Regions from separate parts of the Halobacillus sp. B29 genome, predicted to be linked through region 3. Evidence: riboswitches for the same ligand, from Rfam matches in the RefSeq annotation. Region 3 holds a riboswitch; each other region holds the start of a gene.
The links. Region 3 has a riboswitch for thiamine pyrophosphate ahead of thiT (energy-coupled thiamine transporter ThiT). Riboswitches for the same ligand answer to the same signal wherever they lie in the genome.
Positions count from the first base shown of each region.

Region 1: another riboswitch for thiamine pyrophosphate. It lies ahead of thiW (energy coupling factor transporter S component ThiW); the one in region 3 lies ahead of thiT (energy-coupled thiamine transporter ThiT).
Region 2: another riboswitch for thiamine pyrophosphate. It lies ahead of ACTWP7_RS00735 (ABC transporter substrate-binding protein); the one in region 3 lies ahead of thiT (energy-coupled thiamine transporter ThiT).

Region 1 is NZ_JBQQCM010000005.1:209,139-214,919, forward strand. Features, by position in the region: gene thiM (hydroxyethylthiazole kinase) at 1-236, opposite strand, end outside; gene thiD (bifunctional hydroxymethylpyrimidine kinase/phosphomethylpyrimidine kinase) at 227-1,039, opposite strand; gene tenA (thiaminase II) at 1,036-1,725, opposite strand; TPP riboswitch at 1,772-1,879, opposite strand; gene thiW (energy coupling factor transporter S component ThiW) at 1,885-2,373, opposite strand; TPP riboswitch at 2,454-2,563, opposite strand; gene ACTWP7_RS08860 (DUF3221 domain-containing protein) at 2,661-3,188, shown strand; gene ACTWP7_RS08865 (PucR family transcriptional regulator) at 3,226-4,896, opposite strand; gene ACTWP7_RS08870 (pyridoxal-phosphate dependent enzyme) at 4,913-5,781, opposite strand, start outside.
Region 2 is NZ_JBQQCM010000001.1:153,939-159,719, reverse strand. Features, by position in the region: gene ACTWP7_RS00745 (NAD(P)/FAD-dependent oxidoreductase) at 152-1,210, shown strand; gene ACTWP7_RS00740 (ATP-grasp domain-containing protein) at 1,264-2,208, opposite strand; TPP riboswitch at 2,355-2,466, shown strand; gene ACTWP7_RS00735 (ABC transporter substrate-binding protein) at 2,608-3,603, shown strand; gene ACTWP7_RS00730 (thiamine-binding protein) at 3,618-3,911, shown strand; gene ACTWP7_RS00725 (ABC transporter permease) at 3,908-4,678, shown strand; gene ACTWP7_RS00720 (ABC transporter ATP-binding protein) at 4,671-5,408, shown strand; gene ACTWP7_RS00715 (TatD family hydrolase) at 5,405-5,781, shown strand, end outside.
Region 3 is NZ_JBQQCM010000004.1:163,417-169,197, reverse strand. Features, by position in the region: partial or broken gene yfkAB (radical SAM/CxCxxxxC motif protein YfkAB) at 1-530, opposite strand, end outside; gene ACTWP7_RS07070 (SDR family oxidoreductase) at 1,738-2,577, shown strand; gene ACTWP7_RS07065 (alpha/beta hydrolase) at 2,635-3,387, shown strand; TPP riboswitch at 3,478-3,576, shown strand; gene thiT (energy-coupled thiamine transporter ThiT) at 3,658-4,224, shown strand; gene ACTWP7_RS07055 (phospholipase D family protein) at 4,351-5,781, shown strand, end outside.

The DNA.
Region 1 (5,781 bases), on a different contig from region 3:
GCCTGGCCTGCTGTAATCATGGCATTTACCTGTTTTTCAGTTAATGTCCCTATATTAAGAAGAACACTGTCGGCAAGACGCGATACATCCTCAACCTCTTCTTCGGCATGTGCCATGATGGGGGAACCTCCAAAAGCAAGTAAACCGTTTGCACTGAAGTTCATCACCACTCCATTCGTAATATGATGAACCAGCGGCTGCTTTTCACGCACTTCTTTAATAATATTTATATCCATTTGTTAGAAACCTCCTCACGAGTAGCAAAATGATTAGTCGGACCACTGCCATGGCCTAAATCGAAGGAATACCGAATTGCTTCCGTTACAAAATATTTAGCTTGTTTGACCGCTTCAACTAGCGAGAGTCCCTGCGCCAGGTAAGCAGTAATCGCTGCTGAATAAGTACAGCCGGTCCCATGAGTATTTTTTGTTTGAATACGTTCGGATTCGAAGGTATGGATCTCATTTCCATCAAATAAATAATCGATGGCTGAACCTGCTCTGTGCCCGCCTTTGACTAAGGCTGAACCTGCTCCGAAGTTCTTAACGATAGCTTCAGCTGCTTCTTTCATATCTTCCTCCGTTTCAATCCTTTCCCCGGTTATTTCTTCCGCTTCCGGGATGTTAGGGGTTACTAAAGACGTTAAAGGTAGCAGCTGTTTTCGTAACACCTCCCGAGATTCTTCCTCACTTAATGAATCACCACTTTGAGAAATCATAACAGGATCCATTACATAATAAGCGTTGATCTGCGGGATCCACTCGGCTATTACTTTCATCATATCTTTTTGAGCGATCATTCCTGTTTTTAAGGCTTGGACCGGCATATCTTCAGAAATAGACTGCAGTTGTTTTTCCAGGAAATCAAGGGGAAGATGGTGAATATCCTTTACCCCTGTTGTATTTTGAGCTACAGCAGATGTGATCACGGACATCCCGTAGCATTTTAATTCCTGGAATGTCTTTAAATCTGCCTGGATACCTGCTCCTCCGCTTGGATCTGTACCTGCAATAGTCAGTGCGCATGGAACGTGGTTCATTTAACATCCACCGCCTTTCCTTCAATCCATTCTTCACATGTATAAGCCATTTCCCAAAAAGACCATTCCAGCTGACAGCTTTTCCGAAACGCATCTCTTATACGATTGAGTTCTTTTTCTGAAGCCTGTTCAGCTAAATGATCCAGCCGGCTTCGTAAATGATCCGTCAGAATTTGCATCTCGCTTTCGGCATAGAATTTTATCCAGGGAGAAAAAGGATGATCTTGGTCAGGCTCATACTCCTCCATCAAATATCTCCCTATCTCTAAATAAGTCCAAGGACAAGGGAGCAGTGCGGCAATAATTTCACCAAGACCTCCCATTTGAGCATGGTACATCATATGCTTCACATAATGATCAGCCGTTGGAGGGAGCGGGTAACCTTGAAGATCCTCGTACCGAATGCCGATATACTCGCACAAATTATGATGGGGGTGTACTTCACTATGAAGAACAAAATTAACCTGTTCGTTAAAATATTGAATATCTTCACGCTCCGAAGACTTGGAAATTGCAACTCCATAAATGTGCATAAACGCATTTAAATATTCGTAGTCTGCTTTTATATAATGAGCAACAGATTCTGAGGGAAGACGACCATTTCCAATCCCTTCAACAAAAGGATGATGAAAAATTCTTTCAAATATATCATGATTTTCTTGTCTTAACTGTTCTGTAAATGACATGAATATGCCTCCTGATTTTTCGGAAGCTACTAAGGGAGGGAGAGAGTGGGGCTGCTTACTACTTCCCTCCGCTGGCATGATCCAGATCAGGTGTTAAGGGACCAAGGAATTTATTTCCTTATCTCAGCGAACACTCGCGCCCCTAGTAGATTCCGTGTATTATGGTTGTAAGATATATTTTTCCAATTTAACTCTTGTGACGATGATCCATCCTATCATAGCGCCCGATATACTGCTGACTAAAAAAGATGGAAGAAATACCAGAGCTCCAGATGAGCTGCCCATGAGTAAGTTGGCATATGGAACAGCGAATAAGGCTCCAATAACTCCGGTACCAAGCACTTCACCGGCAACGGCTGCCATTTTATTCTGAATCCATTTGTATAAGATACCCGCAAGAAAAGCACCGATCATTCCTCCAGGAAACGCCAGCAAGGTACCTAACCCCAGGAGGATTCGTAAGAGACCGATCATAAAAGCTATGGCTACAGCCGGTAAAGGACCAAGTGTAATAGCTGCCATCACATTTACCGCATGCTGGACTGGATAAGCCTTTGCCACGCCTGCTGGAAACCATAGTAGCTGAGCACCAAGTGTTCCAATCGCAACGAAAGCAGCCATTGTCGTTAGTAATCTTGTTCTGTTCATGTCTGTCCTCCCTTCCGTAGGGGAAAAATAAAAAAGCCAGATCCTGGGAAGGACCTGACTTAAAAGGGTAATGTCTAATAAAAAATAGTAGACTACTTCCCTCCGCTGGTCTTAACCAGATCAGGTTCTTAAGAGTCGGAATGCTTCTTTGCTTTCCTCTCAGCCTATTTAGGCTCCCCTAGTAGTTATAATCATAGATTCACTTGGTTGTTTTACACTATAACAAAGTTAAAGATAGATGTCATGGAAAATTATTCAAAAATCCAAATAGAAAGGCAGGCAAGTCCATGAAAGCTTGGGGATGCATATTTTTCATAGCTTTGATTCTGGCCGGGTGCGGCTCTGCACCAACTTCTAATTCTGATAGTGATTCCAAAAAATCACCCGAACAGGAAAATCCTGCGCCTCCTGAAATTACTGGATTTGTTATGGAGCAGAAAAAGGACCAAATCCTAGTGGTCTCCCCCTTGGACTCTAATTCTGACAGTACTGCGAATGCGATGTGGGTCTCAGGCGCTCCTAAAGACCGCTGGGTAGGGAAACAAGTAGAAGTGTGGGTGAAAAATGGGGTCCGTGAATCCTTCCCTTCTCAGGCAGAAGCAGAAGAAGTGACGGTTCTCGAAATGAGCCATGTAGAGGGTGCAGATTTAGAAGCTTCTGAGGCTCTGTCTAAAGCTCTAATGGAGATTCCGGGGGACAAACTTTTAGCCGTAAAGATGATTTCTTATGTTGAGGAAGAGGATGTATGGGAGATTCAATTAACTAGAATTGGTTCAAGGAACGAAGACTTAGAAACAATCGTCGCCGACAGATAATAAATAAAAATGAGCGGCTCCTTTGCAGAAGAAGCGCTCATTTTTCTATTTTCTTCAACATCCATAATCGCACACTGAGCTCCAGGAGGAAAAGATCATCTGCATCCAATAAGGAAAGCCCTGTTAATTGTTCAATATTCCTTAAGCGATGCAGCAACGACTGGCGGTGAAGATTTAAGGCACGGGCCGTCTGGCTTACGTTACTGTTGTATTTGTTATAAACAATGAACGTATGAATTAAGTCGGTCTGTCTTCGCTGATCATATTCAATTAGTTTCTCCAAGGTATTCTGGACAATAAACTCAATTTCCTTTTCGTGTGATAGGGCCATTAACAAGCGATTCATTCGTGTATCACTGAAAAAAGTGCGGTCACCATCTTCATGTTTCTGGCGCCCGATATTTAAAGCGGTAGCGGCCTCTTCATAGCTCTGGTGGAAGTTGTACAGGCCATCTTTATGGCAGGAGACTCCCCAGGAAATCGTAATACCGGCAAGTAACTCGTGAAGGCGCCGCTCCACAAGATCAAGAAACTGATTGGCTGTCTCCGTGTATGTCTTGGCATCCGCTTCTATATAAACAATGACTTCCCCTTCATCAAAAGTGGTCATCGTCTGACGCTTCAGCACATCGCCTGCATGTGTCACTTCCTTTTGAATATAGTAGTTCCGGCTGTGCATGGAGGAAGATTGGACCGAATGTTCCTCTGAACCTACGGGACCATCAACCTGCTTTTTAAATCGAATATCCCCTACGAGACATACATATGGTTTCTCTAAATCATATCCAAGGAGGTGAGCTTTTGCCAGGAGCGACTTATCGATATCGACTTCGGTTTTGGCAAGTTCTAGCAGAAAGTTATCCTTCAAGCGGATTTCGGTCATTTCGATTGCGTTTTCTTTTACAAAATATAAAGCGCAGGCCGTTAACGTATGCTCTAAAATCGATAAATCCACCCATGACAATTCATGGTCCTCCTCTGGCTTAAACAGCAGATATCCTTGCTTTTTATAATTCGAAAGGATCGTCAGCTGATAGCAAAAATGCGGACCAATCTCATATTTTTCAATGTAATGAACTAATGGATGATCACTAAAAGGCTCGGGAGAAACGAGTTGAAACGCTTCGTTTTCTTTTCCGTTCAGCACGTCCAGAAAATAACGGTCGAATTGCTGATTAGCCCTGATTTGTTTATTATGATCACTGATAGCAGCAGGAATATGAGTATTATCGTAAAGAATCGTGGTGATTTCCTGCAATCCTTTGCCATTCAATACACAATTAATCAATTCCTGTCGGATGGTTTCGGCTCGCTGCTGTCCGGTCTGCTTTTCTTCACTTATTAAACGAAGAACATCCTGCAGAATATCTCCGAACCTCACCTCCCATGGAATTTCCATAATCATGAAATTGTGTTCCTCTGCTATTTTCAGAATGCGGTCCGGGATTTTGTAAAGATATCGTCCTGTAGCAAAAGCGAGAGCTGAAGCATCTGCACGAATAACATCCTTCACATATTCCTCAAGTGCCGTTATATCGTCTCCGCAGCCCACCCCGGTACTCAGTACAAATTCATTGTTTCTAACAAAATTTTCCACAGGTGTCTCGATTACGGATATCCATTGAACGGGCTTATCTGTGATCTTAGTTAACACTTTGGCTTGTTCAAAAATAGGTAACCGCAGCACATTTTCCACTGTAACTCCCATTCGCTTCACTCCTGCCCTATTGATTCTTAATTAAGTGATCGATGGTTTGTTGGTCAATGTTGTTTCCGCTGACCACCAGTACGACATGGTTACCTTTAGCACGCTTTTCGTTAAGTAGCCAGCCGACGCCTGCTGCAGCAGCACCTTCCACCGCCATTTTGTGATGGTTAAGCATGAATAAAATTCCTTTCCCAATCGATGCTTCAGAAACCAATTTTGCTTCATCTAAAAAGGTCTGTGTTAAAGAAAAAGTGTACTCATTATTAGGACCAAGGCCGCCAAGCAGACTATCTGCTAGCGTGTCTTCTTCTTTCAGGATAACGGGCTTGCCCTTTAGCAGACTCTCATACATAACCGCTGATCTTTCCATTGAGACCCCGGTGATTTGAATGTCAGGATCAATACTCTTTAAAGAGGCCCCAATACCTGATAGTAATCCACCCCCTGATAAAGGAATAATTACCTGATCCACATCCGGACACTGCTCCATAATTTCAAGTCCAATGGTCCCTTGACCTGCGATCACTTCCCGGTCGTCAAATGGTTTGATAACGGTCATACCAGCTTCTCTCTGAAGTTCATAGCAGCGGGCTTCAGCATCATCCTGACTTTCCCCCACCACTTCTACCTGAGCTCCCAGACGCTTCAAACGATCGACTTTAGCCGCGGGTACACGATTAGATATACAGACGACACACGGAATGTTAGATTGTCCCGCCACATAGGAGACAGCGATTCCATGGTTTCCTGTAGAAAAAGTAGCGACTCCTTTCTCTTTTTCCTCCGGTGTCAGCGAGAGGATTTTGTTCGCAGCCCCCCTCAGCTTAAATGATCCGGTGGGATGAACGTGTTCAAGCTTCAAGTAGACATGTGAGCCCGCATGTT
Region 2 (5,781 bases), on a different contig from region 3:
CTTGTCACGAATTGTTCACTTCTTCTAGTTTTTCAGGCAGAATTTTGATAATCTTAAAATAGTGAGAAAACCGTAAGCGTTTTCGACATAAATCGGTGATGCACCTGAATGTGAGCAGCTGAGAATCAATTTAAAAAGGTGGTGTTGATGCATGAAACGGTTAGTCATATTAGGCGGCGGGTACGGTGGCCTCAATATATTACATGGTCTTTTAGATGATTTACCAAAAGATGTACATATCGTTGTTGTGGACCGTAACCCCTACCATTCACTAAAAACAGAATTTTACACAATTGCTGCCGGTACTGAGTCAGATCGTCATGCCCGTGTGGACTTTCCAGAACATGATCAAGTGGAGTATGTATTTGACGAGATCGAAAAAATTGATGTTGAAAACGAAAAGGTTCTAATGAAGAACTTTGCCTATGACATCGAGTACGATTATCTTGTAATCGGCCTTGGATGTGAGGACAATTATCACGGAATTGAAGGCGCAAGGGAGTTTACGGAAAGTGTACAATCTTTCTCCCAAGCCCGAAGCGCAGGCTACTCCATTAATAATTTGGGAGCCTACGGAAAAGTGACGATTGTCGGAGCGGGATTAAGCGGTATCGAAGTGGCTTCAGAAGTACGCGAAAGCCGTTCTGATTTAAACATTCGCTTGCTCGATCGTGGTGAGACGGTACTGAAAGCATTCGACCATAAAATTCAGAAGTATGTAGAAAAATGGTTCCATGAGCATGATGTGGAGGTCATTCATAACGCGAACGTAGAATACGTTGAACGAGACGGCGTTTGCAATAACGGTCTCTGCTATATGAATGATGTTACGGTCTGGACAGCAGGTGTGCAGCCGAATTACCTGGTTAGAGAGCTTCCTTTTGATAAAGATATTCAAAATAAGGTTATTGTAAATGATTACTATCAGGTTCCAAGCCACCAAAACGTTTACGTGATCGGAGACTGCGCATCTGCCGAACACTCTCCAAGTGCTCAATTAGCAGGACAACAAGGAGAAAAAGTAGCGGAAGTCATATTGGCCTTTCTTAAAAATCGTGTACCGGTTCCTCCCGGCGAGGTTAAACTAAAAGGCGCTTTAGGTTCTCTTGGTAAGAATGATGGCTTTGGCAACATGCTTCAAAAACCGATGACCGGTGTTTTACCAAGGCTCGCCAAATCAGGAGTTCTCTGGTTAAGCAAACGTCATTAAACTAATTTCTATTTAAGAAAGCCATTTTCCTCAGAGGAAAATGGCTTTCTATATTAAACGCGTACTGGTTCCAGCAGGCGCCCTAAATACTTAGCAAGCTCAAGCATTCCGTACACGCCGGCTTTTGCTTCCGCATCCGTGTTATAATTCGTGTTCGTGTTCACATCGTAAGCATATAAGTTCCCATCTTGATCTTGAATAGCTTCAATAGCGGCCACTTGGATATGATTTGCCTGTAGAAAAGCTTCGAAGTCGTCAATAATTGCTGGACGGTAATTTTCCAGAATTTCAAATTTTGCTTTTTCCTCTGATTCTTCTGCATCGGTTGGGCAGAACTGATCCTCAATCGAGCACGCATCAGCCGGGCACAATTCAAATCCTTCGGACGTGTCTACTTTCACTCCATAAAGAAACTTCCCGTTTACGAACTCATGACGTACGATATACGGCTCTGGTGCTTCGATATACTGCTGAATTAAGGTGATACCATCGACAGGTTCTTCAAATCCAGAGCCTTTCACATATTCCTGAAGTGCTTCTTTAGAATGAAACAGCTGTACGCCCTGTCCTTTACCAGCACGGTTGTGCTTTGTGATAAATGAATCCATTCCCAGCTTATCTGCAGCTTTCAATATATTCTCTTTCCCAACAGCTGAGATCGTTTTTGGAGTGCGGATCCCTTGTTGATTCAGTGCCATGTATTGATTCACTTTACTTATTTCAAGGTTCAATGCTTCTGTTCCATTTACGACCGTCCTGCCGTAGCGTTCCAGCCAGGAAAGGACTGCCCCAGCAAATTCAGGAGCATAACGGTGGTTTCTCGTGTGAGAGGATGCACTGATCCGATTATAGAATATCCCTTCCGGCGGCTCTTCTGTTAAGTCTAATGTACCTTGATCCAGGTGCCATAATTCATATGGCAGTTCTAATTCTTCTAAACGTTCTGTTAAGTGAACGGTCCACTCATCGTTCTCGTGAAGTACATAAATTTTACTCATAAAAAGGAACTCCCTTTCTGTAATAACGATTTCTTTTATCTTAACATAAAAAACCTATCTGTTTACTAGGAATAAGATTATAGTACTTGCTAAATCTACTTCGTTATGGCACAGTAAAATTATAACGTTGTTCATCAAATTGAATAGTTTCAATGTAGGGGGACCAGTGTAGCTGGTTGAGATTGTATCCTTTAATGATACTGACCCTTAGAACCTGAACTGGTTGATACCAGCGTAGGAAACATAAGTAGCCGATATTTCTGATCGATTACTATATATGCACCCTAGGTTATGGTACCAGGGTGCTTTTTGTATGGATTAAACTCTGGAATACCACCGCCGGTTCTTCCCTCTACTCTATTAATCTCTCTGATGAACATATAATTGGGAGGGAATCAATTGAAAAAAATAATCATCCTACTCATGACGGCTTTAGCAGTAACTAGCTGCTCATCCAATGACGGGAAAAATGAAGAAGCTTCAGCCAAGCAAGAGGAAACGAACTCGGTCAAACTGGTACTGGACTGGACGCCTAACACCAACCACACCGGAATTTATGTGGCTCAAGCTGAAGGTTTTTTTAAGGAGCAAGGACTGGATGTGGAAATCATGCTTCCAGGTGAAGCGGGTGCCGATCAGCTTGTCGCCTCGCAAAAAGCAGAATTTGGGATCAGCGCTCAAGAAACATTGACAGAAGCTCGTATTCAGGACATTCCTGTGGTATCAATCGGAGCTATTATCCAGCATAATACGTCAGGTTTTGCCTCTCCCAAGGATAAAGGCATTACCTCTCCAGCTGATTACGAAGGAAAGACGTACGGTGGTTGGGGGGCTCCTGTAGAAGAAGCGGTCCTCTCTTCTCTCATGCAGAAAGAAAATGCGGATGTTTCTGAGGTTGAAATTGTAAATATGGGAAATACGGACTTTTTTACGGCCGTAGAACGGGATATCGATTTTGCCTGGATTTATTACGGGTGGACAGGTGTAGAAGCCGAACTTCGAGGACAAGAACTTAATATGCAATACCTAACGGACTACTCTGAGAAGTTGGATTATTATACACCTGTTTTAACGACGAGCGAAACGATGATAAATGAGAATCCTGAGACTGTACAAGCATTTATGGCTGCTGTCTCAAAAGGATACGAATTTGCGATCGAAAAACCTGATCAGGCGGCTGATATTCTCATCGAAGCTGTGCCGGACCTCGAACCAGAGCTGGTAAAAGCCAGTCAAGAATGGCTGTCACCTAAATATAAAGATGATGCAGATCAGTGGGGCATTCAAAAGGATGAGGTCTGGAGCAATTACGCCGAGTGGATGTACAATCATGACTTACTTGAAGAAAAACTGAAGGCTAATGAGGCATTTACGAACGAATTTTTACCAGAATAAAGGAGGAAAATGAGATGTCTAATTCACTTGTCAGCATTCAAATCATACCCAAAACCGAGAAGAACGAGGATGTTATCCCTTATGTGGATCATGCGATTTCACTCATTGAAAAATCGGGGCTAAAGTACGAAGTCCACCCTCTTGAAACAACGATCGAAGGAGAGCTCTCCACCATTTTTGGTTTAATCGAAAAAATGAACGAAGTTATGGTTGAAAAAGGGTGCAGCAATGTCATTTCTCAGATTAAAGTTCTTTATCAGCCATCAGGAGCTTCGATGGATGATTTAACATCGAAATATCGAACATGACTGAAAGATTCATCAAAGGATGGAGGCCCGTTGCGGTTCTCCTCCTTTTCATTCTTTTATGGGAGCTTTGCACTCGTTGGTTTGACCTCCCTAGATGGCTCTTACCACCCCCTAGCTTAATTATGGAAACAGGCATAAACGGCTGGGCGGGTTACGCTCCCCACCTTTTTTCAACCATTTTTTTAACTTTTACAGGATTTATGATTGGGATTATGTTCGGGATATTACTCGCGGTCTTTCTTCACCTGCTCCCAGTAGTAAGAGAAGCCTTGTATCCCTTACTCATCTTGTCACAAAACATCCCGATCATCGTCCTTGCTCCTTTGCTTGTCATATGGTTTGGATTCGGGGCTTTACCTAAATTGATTATAATCGTACTTGTCTGCTTCTTTCCTATTGCGATTGCAGCCATGGATGGTCTTCGTCAGACAAACCCTGAATGGATGCATTATATGAAAATGGCAGGTGCTACGAAGGGACAGATTTTCAGGAAACTGGAATGGCCAAACGCCCTGCCGGCTATTTTTTCAGGGGTGAAAATATCCGCAGCCTACAGTGTCATGGGCGCTGTTATTTCGGAATGGCTCGGGGCCAATAGAGGCATAGGAGTCTATATGACACTCGCTTCTTCCTCTTTCCGCACAGACCGGGTTTTTGTAGCCATTTTTTTAATAATGGGGTTAAGCCTGCTATTTTTCCTGCTTATTAACTTATTAGAAAATAGACTCACAAACTGGCAAAGGAAAGGAAGTGGTTCTCATGAATAAATTAGTCGTCGATCAGCTGACGAAATCTTTTGATTCCTCTATTATTCTTCAAGATATGAGCTTCTCTATTCAGGAAGGAGAATTTGTTTCTATACTTGGGCCTTCCGGAAGCGGAAAAAGTACGCTGTTTCATTTAATTGGCGGGCTCTACCCACCCGACTCAGGGGATATTTATATTAATGGAGAGCGAACCACTGGTGAAAAAGGCAGGATTAGTTATATGCCGCAAAGTCCTTCTCTCCTTCCCTGGCGCACTATTCTGGAAAATGTGATTCTAGGTAGTGAAATTATCGAAAAGCCAAATAAAGAAGAAGCTCTCAAAATGATTCAACAAGCTGGACTTGAAGGGTATGAACAGGCCTACCCCTCCCAATTATCCGGTGGGATGAAACAACGGGCTTCCTTCATAAGAAGCTTACTAAGTCCGCAATCCTTAATTTGTTTAGATGAGCCTTTTTCCGCTTTAGATGAATTTACTAGGATGGACATGCAGGAATGGCTGCTGTCGATTTGGACAGAACACCGGCGATCTATTCTCTTTGTTACCCACAATATTGAGGAAGCTATATTTCTATCAGACCGGGTAATTGTATTATCAGATCGGCCGGCAAAGGTCCAGAAAGAGTTCAACATCCCTTTTTCCAGACCCCGGCATTCTTCTCTTATGCTGACCCGGGAATTTTTAAACTGGAAGAAAGACATTTTTGAAGAATTGAAGGTATTGGTATGACTGCTTCTATCGTAGATGCCCATATTCATTTTGATCTTTACACAGAAGAGGACCGAAGAGAAATCCTTGAAAGTCTCGCGGCCAATGGTATAGCATCCATGATTACCGTATCCAGTCACCTCACTTCGGGAATAAAGAATCTAACGCTCTCTCTAGACGATAAGAAAATTAAACCGGCGCTTGGTTACCATCCAGAGCAGCCGCTTCCTTCAAGGGAGGAAATCGAGAATATTACTTCGCTCGCTCGAAGATATAGCAGCAACATCTCTGCCATTGGAGAAGTTGGACTCCCGTACTATTCCAGAAAAGAAGATCCATCTATAGATGTGGAATCTTATGTAAAATTGCTTGAACAATTCATTAAGCTTGCGGC
Region 3 (5,781 bases):
GAATTTTCAACCATTCGATCGAAATACATTTTACGATTATCTTCTGAAGGCTTTCTTTCCATACGGGCAAAACCGGTATGTATAAACTCTTCGATGGTCCCCCAGTTATGGGAAATGTGCAGCACATCCAGATACGGAATAATCGGGAGGTACCTTTTATAAGGCAGAGTTAAATTGGAATTGATCTGGGTGCGTACACCTCGGCTATGTGCATACTTTAATAGCGGAAGGACATATTGGTCGACTGATTTCTTAGACATCATAGGTTCCCCGCCTGTAATGCTTAGCGTTCGCAAGTGAGGAATTTCATCGAGACGTTCGAGGATCATGTCGATGGGCAGCGCATCTGGATCTTTATCTTGGAGTGTGTATCCGACCGCGCAGTGTTCACATCTCATATTGCACAGGGTCGTGGTAGTAAATTCTATATTAGAGAGTGTCATTTTTCCGTGTTCTTTTACGTCCATATAGGCTTCCCAGGGGTCGTATGATGGTGTGAGCTGGCGAAGGGTTGTGTTATTTTCTGACATTATAGGAAACTTCCTTTCTATCAATACGTTTCGTTCCGATTCAAACCTATCCTATTCTATCACTAATTCGTCCCCAGCCCCTATAATTCCTTTAGAAAAAAGTTCTGTAGAATACATTCGCAGTTCTTAAAGATAAGCTCCCGTTTGCGTAAGACTTAATTTCGAGATATTGGTATATGAGGATGGTCCTGCGGGGGACGATCTCGCTTTCCGGCCCTGCACGATGCAGGGTCGTTCGACGTTGCCACAGGACGTGGCGATCTTAGTCGAACTTCTTATATGTGGTAAGCTTCCTCAGGCTTCGCCTTCCGTGATCTTACCGATCATGTTCATCCCGCAGGAGTCTACATCGTCCCCTCCGGACCTTGCGAAATAGGGAGCTCGAAATCATGTTTGAAACACTCTGGTTTATGGTGGAGACTTCTTTAATAACGAGCTTCTCCTTCTGGATGAATCCTGCTATAGAAGCATTCGAGGCGGATCGAGCATCGCCCTATCGCTTATAGAAGGGGCCGTTCACTCTTCAATCATAGGGTGGCGAAGGAAACGACGAGACTCCCAGGTTAAAAGCGTAAGCACCTTGGTCAGCGTCGTATGGACTGGACTGAGCTGGCGGAGATAAAGAAAACACGAAGAGCGGAGCGATTCGATGTTGCCTTATCGTACAGAAGTGAGGGAAGTCTCACTAGACGCTAGGTGCTGGAGCTGGATAGCACTCCACGCCGTTTAGGCATTGGTTTATGATACACCTATCCTGAGTGTAAGAACGGGAGAAGGTGCTAGGCGAGACCCCACAGGGAGTGTTAACGACTGAGGAGGCTCATTTAAAAGGAGGATCGACTAAAGTCACCACGTCCTGTGGCAACGTCGATCGACCCTACGGTCGTGTAGGGCCTCAAATGTGGAATCACCCCGAAAGACACGACCAGCATAAGCCGACCATCAAAAGGATTGCGGTTTTTCAATCCGTTGATGAACGGCTTATGTCTCGAGTGTCTGGGTGATGGAACAAGTCGAGTTGTTTCCGTAGCCACCCTCATCGATTTTAGGCAACGGGCCCAAGTTATCTCGAAACTGAGTCTTCCACTAAACGTTCCTTTAGCTGAATAAGTTATCAAATTAGCAAATACTTAACGGGGTTATGAAAAGAAGGGGAACATGTTGGCTTTATAGAAATTCTAAAAGACGCTGATTAGGAGGCGATAGGATGGAAAAAACAGTTTTAATAACGGGTGCTTCAAGCGGTTTTGGTTTTCAAACAGCCGTAAAGTGCGCAGAACGAGGATTTCACGTGATCGCAACTATGAGAAATATGGATAAAGCTAAGGCATTTTTTTCAGGAGATATAGATGAAGAAATTACTCGACGCATTGAAGTCTGGCCACTTGATGTGACCGATTCTTTCTCATTATTTGAATTTGAAAATCGAGTGCAGCAAACGGAACGAATTGATATATTAGTCAACAATGCAGGATACGCTTTAGGTGGATTTGTTGAACAAGTTCCTATTGAAGCGTACAGACGTCAATTTGAAACGAATCTCTTTGGCGTCATTCGTGTAACCCAAGCCATTCTGCCAATCATGAGACGGCAGAAAAGCGGAAAGATCATGAATGTCAGTAGTGTGAGTGGTTTAATAGGCTTTCCGGGATTATCCGCCTATGTTGCATCCAAGCATGCACTGGAAGGATTTTCAGAAAGTCTGAGACTCGAGATGAAACCATTCGGCATCGATGTAGCACTAATTGAGCCAGGGTCCTATCAGACGAATATCTGGTCCTCCGGGATGGAACTTCCTGAGGAGGCCCACAATCCTGAATCCCCATACGCCGATTACATGAAAGATCTTTGGAAAGCCATGCAGCAGGGGAAACGGAGTGACCCTGGTGATGTGTCCCGGCTCATGACCAGGCTTGCCGGCAAAGACCACTTACCCAGACTGAGATACCCGATCGGCCCCGGTGTCAGGTTCAATATTATCCTGAAAAGGGTGCTGCCCTGGGCATGGCTTGAAAAGCTGATTCTGAGCCAAATACAATCCTCCTAGTTTCGTAATCCAAAATCTGGGTAACAGTACAGAAGGAAATGAAAGGGGAGATCGGTCATGGCAGAACAACCAATCATATTAAAAGGAGCAGAGGAAATCCGCTTCGAAGGGAATGAAGTAGGTATCCTCATCTCTCACGGATTTACCGGCACGAATCAAAGTATGAGACCTCTGGCGGAAGCTTATGCAAAAGAAGGATACACCGTTTGTGCTCCGCGATTAAAAGGTCACGGAACAACACCTGAAGATATGGAAACCACCTCTTATGAGGACTGGATCGAGTCAGTGGAAGATGGCTATCATTGGCTGAAAAATCGTTGCGACATGATTTTTGTGGTTGGTTTATCCATGGGTGGTACACTAGCTCTTCATATCGCAAAGAAATTCCCAGACATAAAAGGCGTGATTCCTATTAATGCGGCTATTAAAATTCCAGCAATGGAAGGAACGGTCGCTATGGAAGAGCGTTTTATAGATGCGATTGGTTCCGATATTAAAAATCCGGAAGTGGAAGAGCTGGCTTATGAGAGAACGCCTGTACGTTCAGTCAATCAGCTGCTTACCTTAATGACCCAGGTGGAAGAAGGGATGTCAGATATTCATTGTCCGATTCTAATTTTTGTATCGGATGAAGATCATGTGGTTCCGCCTCATAATTCAGAGATGATCTTTGACTCCGTTTTTTCTGAACATAAAGAAATTGTCCATTTAGAAAACAGCTACCATGTGGCTACGCTCGACCATGATCAAGACTTAATTATTGAGCGAAGTCTGGAATTCTTTGAAATGTACGCCAAGACAATGGGGTAACCATCAGATCGCCATTGGGTAAAAGAAAGATTAGTTGAAGATTTAACGGAAAACTACTATAATATGGAATATCAAGAAAAGTAACGGTATAAAGCCTTCAAGGGGAGCCCTCCGGCTGAGAGTGAACGATGTTCAGACCCTTCGAACCTGTCAGTTAATACTGGCGCAGGGATGGCGGCTTTTTTGATGGTGCAATGCAGTCGGGAATCCTCCATCAGGAAGCTTCCCTTTGGCATTGCTTTTTTTGTGTCTTTAAAAGGAGAGGATACAATGCAAAATAGACGAGTATTATTTATGGTAGAAGTGGCGATTTTCTCAGCCCTTGCCATCTTGCTAGATATTATTCCGTTTCTATCCTTTAAATTGTGGGCTCAGGGCGGATCGATATCATTTGCCATGGTTCCGGTCTTTATTATGGCCTTCCGCTGGGGTGTGAGAGGCGGAGTGTTAACCGGATTGTTACTGGGATTCTATCAGATCCTGACCGGGGCCATCATTATCACTCCTATGCAAACCGTGATCGACTACATTCTGGCATTTGCGGTCATTGGTCTTGCAGGAGTAGTAGCGAAACCATTGTGGAATTCGATTAAAGAAGATCATAAAAAGTCGTTAGTCATGTGGATAGCTATCGGCTGTCTTATTGGCAGTTCTCTTAGGTTTATCGGTCACTTCATTGCCGGTATTATATTTTACGGGAAATTTGCACCAGAAGGTCAGCCTGTTTGGTTATATTCTCTGCTCTACAATGGCGGCTATATGCTCCCTGCCTTTATCCTGAGTGCCCTTGTTGTCAGCCTGCTCTTTGTGAAGCGTCCCAAGTTAATCGTAAGATAAATAAAACCCTGACTAGAGTCCCTCTTTCTAGTCAGGGTTTTTAGGTGGATCCACCTATTATTTACCAGGTTTGAGCCAAAAGGATTAGGGCTAAACTGTAAAGTATTTAAAAAGGGGGACCGTAACGTGAAGAAACTTAAGAACTTACATAAAAGCAAGGTCTTTTGGATTATATTGGCATTTATACTCATACTTTCTATTACGATTGGTTATCACACATCCTGGAAGGCTCTTCCTGAAGGAGTTTCGTATGAGGGAGATGTTCATTCCATGGATGATATTGAGTTCTTTTACGATCTGACTTATGAGAATGAATCAGGGGAAACGGTGCACGACAGGCAGATCTTTCAGGAGTTAAATAACACGATTGCGGAAGCGGATGACTTTATTGTCGCAGACATGTTTTTATTTAATGGTTACACGAATGGAGAGAAAGATTTTCCTGCTATTTCAGAGAATCTGGTAAACGCCATTGTCCGTCAGAAAGAAGAAGTTCCGGATCTTAAAGTTGTGTTTATTACCGATCAGATTAACACGATTTATGGATCCTATGAATCGGAGACCATTCGCCGTCTGGAAGATGCTGGGGTAGATGTGGTTTTAACAAATTTGAATAAACTGCGCGACTCAAACCCTGTCTACTCCAGCATCTGGCGTCTGTTCTTTTCCTGGACAGGCACAGAAGGAGAAGGCTGGATCGGTAACCCACTGGCTAAAGAAGCACCGGATGTTACCTTGCGCTCATATTTAAAACTGCTGAATATTAAAGCCAATCATAGAAAGCTGCTCGTTACAGAGGATGCGGCTATGGTTTCGACAGCCAACCCTCATGATGCAAGTGGCTATCATGAGAATGCAGCGTTTAAGATGGAAGGTCCGATTATTAAAGATATCTTAGAGGCAGAGGAAGCTGTGGTCAATTATTCTGGAGAAGCTGACTTCCCAGCGTATGAAAACCGCTCCTGGGAGAAACAGGAAGGTAACTTAACGGCTCAGTTTGTTACGGAAGGAAAAATCTATCGCTCGATACAGCAAGAGTTGAAAAAAGCGGGAGAAGGCGATGAAGTGTGGCTCGGCATGTACTACTTGTCGGATCGCAAAATTATAGACCTTCTGGACAAGGCAGCGGATCGAGGGGCAACCGTCAATATTGTGATGGATCCGAATAAAAAGTCCTTCGGCCATGAGAAACCTGGACTTCCTAACCTGCCGGTAGCAGCGGAAATGCAGCGGCTTGGAAATAACAACATTAACCTACGCTGGTATGATGTCAATATTGAACAGTACCATGCCAAAATGCTGTATATTAATAAAGGAAGCGATAGTGTAATCATCGGGGGTTCTGCGAATTACACCCGCCGTAATCTGGCGAATTTAAACCTGGAAGCGGATGTGGTGATTAAAGGGAATTCAGAAGAGGACGTTTTTCAAGAGGTAGACCAATACTTCGATCGGATCTGGAATAATGACAGCGGCCATTACACAGCCGACTATGAGGAATACAAAGGGAACTTAACTCTTGTTCGCTACATTACGTATCATCTGCAAAAATGGACC